Regions from separate parts of the Colwellia sp. SU-HH01172 genome, predicted to be linked through region 1. Evidence: predicted binding sites of a transcription regulator. Region 1 holds the regulator's gene; each other region holds the start of a gene.
The links. Region 1 encodes sigma-54, which starts transcription at its own class of promoters, with help from an activator protein. Its sites were predicted from a motif close to GTTGGCACGNNNNTNGNNT; they were not measured.
Positions count from the first base shown of each region.

Region 1 (2,277 bases):
GTTAAAACTACATGAACATTGTTGATGTGATCAAAATGTCGTTCTAGTTTTTCAAATTTTCCATTGACATAATCACGTAATGAATCGGTAACATCGACATGGTGTCCGGTAAGATTAATTTGCATATGCGTCAATCCTCTTTTGCGGGTTAATAAACCAAACCTATAATAGGCTTTTACGTTGATTCGATGGTGGTATCGAGAGCGACTCTCGATATTTTGCAATGGTACGCCTTGCTACTTTAATGCCTTGTTCCGCTAAAATATCTGCCATTTTACTGTCACTGAGTGGTTTGGCGGGAATTTCTGCCGAGACTAATTTTTTAATTAACTCGCGAATAGCAGTTGATGAGCACTCGCCGCCATTTTCGGTACTAACATGGCTTGAGAAGAAATATTTTAATTCAAATATGCCTCTAGGCGTGTGCATATATTTTTGCGTGGTAACGCGAGAAATGGTTGATTCATGCATATCAACGGCTTCAGCAATATCGTTTAATACCATAGGGCGCATGGCTTCTGGGCCATGTTCAAAGAAACCTTGTTGGCGTTGCACAATACAGTTGGATACTTTTAATAAGGTGTCGTTACGACTTTCCAAGCTCTTAATAAACCATTTCGCTTCTTGCAGATTAGAACGAATAAATTGTGAATCCGTCGACGACTTCATAGAACGTGACATGGCGGCATATTGCTGATTGACCGACAGCTTAGGTGCAGTGTCAGGATTTAATTCTACTGTCCAACGGCCGTTTTTCTTTTCCACTGAAACATCAGGAATTACGTATTGTTCTTCACTCTTAACAACGCTATCGCCAGGGCGAGGGTCTAAGGTTTGAATAAGACGTATCACTTCGCGTAATTGCTCTTCTTTTAAACGCAACTTACGCATTAATTGCCGGTAATCGCGATTACCCAATAAGTCAATATACTCACTAACTGCGAGTTTACTTTCTGCTAACCAAGGGGTATCGCTTGAAAATTGATTCAATTGGATCAACAAACACTCTGGAATTGAGCGGGCGGCAACCCCTATAGGGTCAAAGACGTTAATTCGTTTTAGCACCACCTCGACTTCATCAAGTTCAAGGTCTTCAATGCCGACACTTTCTAAAATTTCTTCAGCCGAAACAGTTAAATAACCCGCTTCGTCAATCGCTTCAATAATGGCAATGGCAATGGTTTTATCGGTTTCGGTAAAAGGCGTCAGTTCCATTTGCCAAATTAGGTGATCTTGAATTGAATCTTTGGTTTCACCTTGATAGGTATAATCTTCAGAAGCAGGACCAACACTGCCACTGCTAGTACCAGCGCTGAAATTATCATCCCAGGTGGTGTCATTATTCAATTCTTCGGGGATATCGGTTTTTGCTAAGCCTTCGGCAGAGCTAATTTCATCGATTGTTGGCGCTGAATCTTCACTGCCATCTAGAGATGCTACTTCACTGTTGTTGTCACTGGCGTTGGCCGAAAATGCTTCTTCTAAATTATCAGGCGTACTTTCCGATGAAGTCGTTTGGTTTTCATCCATTTCAAGTAACGGATTACTTTCAAGTGCTTCTTGAATTTCTTGTTGTAAATCCAAGGTCGACAATTGCAACAGCTTAATTGCTTGCTGCAATTGGGGAGTCATAGTTAACTGTTGTCCGATACGGAGCTGCAGAGTAGGACGCATTTAGTTTTTCTTTTCCCTGTTACTATTTAGTGCAATATTATTTTGCTTTTAACGTATGCCAATAACTATAGCGTGAATTGTTCGCCAAGGTATACATCTCTTACATGCTGGTTTGCGAGAATTTGATCCGCATCACCTTCTGCAATAAGTTCGCCGTGACTAACAATATATGCGTGTTCACAAACATCGAGCGTTTCACGGACATTGTGATCGGTAATTAAAATGCCAATGCCACGTTCTTTTAAGTGTAGGATAATTTTTTTTATATCACCTACTGAAATTGGATCAACACCGGCAAAAGGTTCGTCAAGTAAGATAAATTTTGGATCGGCGGCTAATGCCCGGGCAATTTCAACGCGCCGACGTTCACCACCAGATAAGCTCATGCCTAAGTTATCTTTAATATGGCCGATATTGAATTCTTCCAATAAATGCTCAAGCTTTTCTTCTTTTTCAACATCAGATAATGACTTACGAGTTTGCAAAATAGCCATGATATTGTCATAAACTGATAACTTGCGAAATATTGACGCTTCTTGTGGTAAGTAGCCAATGCCTTTGCGTGCACGTTCGTGCATCGGCAATAGCGTTAAATCTTCATCA
Region 1 is NZ_BAAJMB010000001.1:1,121,097-1,123,373, reverse strand. Features, by position in the region: gene hpf (ribosome hibernation promoting factor) at 1-125, opposite strand, end outside; gene AC27JP_RS04955 (RNA polymerase factor sigma-54) at 163-1,674, opposite strand; gene lptB (LPS export ABC transporter ATP-binding protein) at 1,740-2,277, opposite strand, start outside.

Region 2 (2,277 bases), 760 kb from region 1:
CCATATTCGCAAAACCTACCCGACTCGCCGGGAGTTTTCGTCTGTTATGGTTGGCTTGAATAACGCGTTAAGCACAGATGCGCCACATCAGCTTGGCTTCAGTAAAAAACTTGCATAAAAAGAGAGAGGAACATGGCACAGAAATTTGATATTTGCGTACTGGGTGCAACAGGATTAGTTGGCAAAACCATTATTGAAATACTTGAACAACGCGATTTTCCTATTAATAAGCTCTATCCGCTAGCTAGTGCTCGTTCTGCCGGCGAGTTTATTGAATTCAATGGTGAAAATGTTGAAGTATTAGACGCTGATAATTTTGATTGGAGCCTTGCTCAAATAGGTTTCTTTTCTGCAGGCGGCGCAATATCAGCAAAATATGCGCCTATTGCCGGTGATGCAGGCTGTATTGTTATTGATAACACCTCAGAGTTTCGTTACGAAGCCGATATTCCATTAGTGGTGCCAGAAGTTAATCCTCATGCACTTGCTGAATATCGTAACCGTAATATTATCGCTAACCCGAACTGTTCTACCATTCAAATGATGATGGCGTTAAAGCCAATTTATGATGCAGTCGGTATTTCACGCGTTAATGTGAGCACTTATCAGTCTGTTTCTGGTGGTGGTAAAGCTGCCATGGATGAGTTAGCAAAACAAACTGCTGACCTGTTATGTGGTAAACCTGTGGAGTCTAAAAACTTCCCTCGCCAAATAGCATTTAATGTTATTCCGCAAATTGATGTATTTCTTGAAAATGGTTACACCAAAGAAGAAATGAAAATGGTGTGGGAAACTAAGAAAATATTGGGTGATGAAAACGTACTTGTTAACCCGACAGCTGTGCGTGTTCCGGTATTTTTTGGCCATGGTGAATCACTGCATATCGAAACTAATTCTCCTATTTCGGCAGAAGAAGTGAAAGAGTTGTTAAGCCAAGCGCCAGGATTAGTTGTTTGCCATAACGATGAAGACTTCCCGACACAAATTGGTGATGCCAGCGGTAAAGACGAAACTTTCGTTGGCCGTATTCGTGAAGATATAAGCCACAATAGTGGCATTAATATGTGGATCGTTGCTGACAATGTCCGTAAAGGTGCTGCAACAAACAGCATTCAAATTGCTGAATTATTAATTAAAGAACATCTTTCTGAGTACTAAGTTAGTTAAGTTACCGATTTACTAAAGAAAATTGAAAACCCGTCGTTATAGTAAGCGACGGGTTTTTTTATATTTGGCGTGATATATATCTTTAGTTAAATTAACGATAATATATCAAGCATACGATGATTTATTATCGAAAATAAATTACACAACGGACATTAACTCTAAGTTCTAAAAGCATTTATTCATAATTGGAATAATCTTTGCTTTAAAATCTCCTGACTTGGAGCCGCCAATCTATTGGCGAAACATTATTATAAATAGGAAATCTTGATGCAAAGATTGTTACGTCTGTGCCTATGGCAGGCACTTATTATTAGCATTAGCTGTTTTAGCTTGCCTATTTCCGCTGAGGAAGGCGGTATCAGAATTCGCGGCCCTAAAGCAACAGACGCCTTTCCCTATGACCGCTACGGCCCCATTATTGCAAAAGATACTTTGTGGAATATAGCCCTTAAAGTTCGTCCAGATCCTCGATTGTCAGTTTATCAAGTAATGCAAGCGTTATATGAAAGTAACCCAGAGGCATTTAAAGACAATAACTTGAACCATATGATCAATGGTCAGTATCTAAAGATCCCACCTATTGAGGTGATGCGGGCCATTGATACGGCTAATGCTCAGCAAAAGTCGCGTAGTGATGATAAAGCTTGGCAGAAAAAAGTGGTTAAAGTTGTGGCTAAAAAAGCTCAGCCACCAGAAGAAATGTCGGTGAAGAAAAAAGATTTAGAAGCGGCTAAATCAGAGATCAATGTTCAGTTAAAAGCCATTGACACCACTCAGCAAGAAAGATTGACCACTATTCAAAATGATGTTTTAGACTCTATAGATGGCTTACAAAGTTTATTAAAAGAGAATGAAGCGCTACGCCAACGCCTTTCTAGCTTTAACGACCAACTGGGCGTAATGCAAAATGAAGTGGCGAAAGGCAAAGAAATAAAAATGCAGATGGACGATATGATCGCGCTGCAACAAGAGCTATTGGCAAAAGCGGAAGCTAGAGAACAAGCACTTTTGTTAGAAAAGCAAAAAGCCGAGTTAGAAGAAAGCGGTTTTATGTCAAGCACTTGGTTTATTGTGCTGATGGCGACATTACCGGCAATTTTAGTATTAACC
Region 2 is NZ_BAAJMB010000001.1:364,143-366,419, reverse strand. Features, by position in the region: gene AC27JP_RS01650 (4-phosphoerythronate dehydrogenase) at 1-118, shown strand, start outside; gene AC27JP_RS01645 (aspartate-semialdehyde dehydrogenase) at 133-1,158, shown strand; gene AC27JP_RS01640 (FimV/HubP family polar landmark protein) at 1,435-2,277, shown strand, end outside.
Region 2: a site for sigma-54 is predicted at 1,352-1,370, ahead of AC27JP_RS01640 (FimV/HubP family polar landmark protein). Genes of this name have one in related genera too.

Region 3 (2,277 bases), 910 kb from region 1:
TATAGTTACTCGCGATCACAGCCAAAAGCATGGACTAGGCGGCAGTATACTGACCAGAGCTTTAGGTGCCGATAGTCATTTAAAAGTTGACCAATATCTGTTGGCCATTAATGCTGGCGATATTTTTATCCTGACCAGTGATGGTGTGCATCAGCATTTGTCGAAAGCACAGCTGATAAAAGTCTTAGCGTCACTTCCAGTTAAACCCAATAAAGCTATGCTTGAACAAGCGAGCTCAGAAATTACCGAACAAGCTATTGCGGCGGGAAGCCAAGACAATGTCAGCTGCGTACTAGTTTATATTCGTAGTGTGCCTAAGCGAAATTTGGCAGAAATTCAGCAAGAGCTGCTATCTCAGGTTATTCCGCCTGCATTGCAGGTAGGCCAAAAGCTTGATGGCTATCACGTAAAAAAAATATTACATGCTAGTGTGCGTTCACATTTATATTTAGTTGAACATGCCGAACACGAGCAGCCGTTAGTATTAAAAGTGCCATCGGTGAACTTTATTGATGATGCTATTTATATTCAGGGCTTTCTAAGAGAGGGGTGGGTAGGAGAGCGCATTAAGCATGGCAATGTTATGCGTGTTATTGCTGCCCAAAGCAATCGAAAATCTTTATATCATGTCTGCCAGTTTATAGATGGCCAGCCATTAAGTGAATGGATGCATGACAACCCAAGTCCAAGCATTGCACAAGTACGTGATATTGTTAGCCAAATCATCAGTGCGCTGCGTGCCTTTCAACGCTTAGATTTAGTGCATAGAGATTTAAAGCCTGACAACATCATGATTAACTCGTCAGGGAAAATTACCCTTATTGATTACGGTACTGTGCTGATAGCCGCGCAAGATGAAAGCATAAATTCACTGCCCGAAACGGTACCGCTGGGAACACTAAATTACATTGCACCCGAAACATTGTTGACTATGCATGCTGATCACCAAAGTGATTTATTTTCACTCGGCGTTATCTGCTATGAGTTACTATCGGGTGCACTACCATATAAGCCTATGGCATCTAGTCATAGCAAGGTAAAAGACTATCCATTATGGCAATATCGTAGCATTAGAGAATATCGCCGTGATTTACCGTTATGGTTAGACTTAGCTTTGAAAAAGTCATTGCAAGCGGATCCTAGAGATCGCTATCAAGCCTATTCTGAATTTTTCGCAGATTTAAACAAGCCCAATATTGATGTTTTACAAGCATATCAAAACTTGCCGCTGGTAAAGCGTTATCCGGTACAATTTTGGCAAGCTATAGCGTTTATATTATTTTTCGCGCTACTTATGGCGCTTGCTTTTTAAAATCTCGACTCACTAATAAAAAAACATGCTGCACAGCACTGGTGCGATTGCATCATCAAGCTAGTGCACTAGTTCGCGTTTTGTCTTGATGGAAACTTTTAATCATTGATTTATAGGATAAAAATTAACTGGCACTTGCTTTGCAAACTCTCTGTTTAAGTTGAGTGAAGCGAAGATGAGAGCATGAATAGAGATAATCAGGAAGTTGAAAAAACAAAAGTTGTTGTTATTGGCAATGGCATGGTTGGTCATCACTTTGTTGAACAACTGGTTGAGTTAGGCGCAAAAGAGAAAAATATAGAGATAACAGTACTCTCAGCTGAATCGAGATTGGCATACGATCGGGTTCACCTCTCGGAATATTTTTCAGGTAAGTCTGCCGAAGACTTAGCCATGACCAATGATAAAATTTATCAAGCATGGCAAGTTAACTTTGCTGTTAATGCTAAAGTCACCAATATCAACAAAGCTAAGCGTGTTGTTGAAACCGAGCAAGGACAGCAATATCACTATGACAAGTTAGTGTTAGCTACTGGCTCTTATCCCTTTGTGCCACCTATCCCCGGTAAAGAACAAGCGCATTGCTTAGTTTATCGAACTATCGATGATTTAGAAGCAATAAAAGCCAGCGCTGTAGTCAGTAAAGTTGGTGTTGTTATTGGTGGTGGTTTATTGGGCTTGGAAGCGGCAAATGCTTTAAAACAGTTAGGTTTGAAAACCCATGTGGTTGAATTTGCGCCACAGCTAATGGCGGTGCAAATTGATGCCGGCGCGGGACGGTTGCTAAAAGCTAAAATTAATGAACTTGGCGTTGAAGTGCATACCTCAAAAGCAACCAATGAAATTATCGCTGGTGACAACTGCCGCTATAAATTGTGTTTTAGTGACGGTAGTGAATTAGAAACTGATGTGATTTTGTTTTCAGCAGGTATTCGTCCTTATGATCAATTAGCGCGCAACTTTGA
Region 3 is NZ_BAAJMB010000001.1:214,280-216,556, reverse strand. Features, by position in the region: gene AC27JP_RS00970 (bifunctional protein-serine/threonine kinase/phosphatase) at 1-1,312, shown strand, start outside; gene nirB (nitrite reductase large subunit NirB) at 1,496-2,277, shown strand, end outside.
Region 3: a site for sigma-54 is predicted at 1,440-1,458, ahead of nirB (nitrite reductase large subunit NirB). Genes of this name have one in related genera too.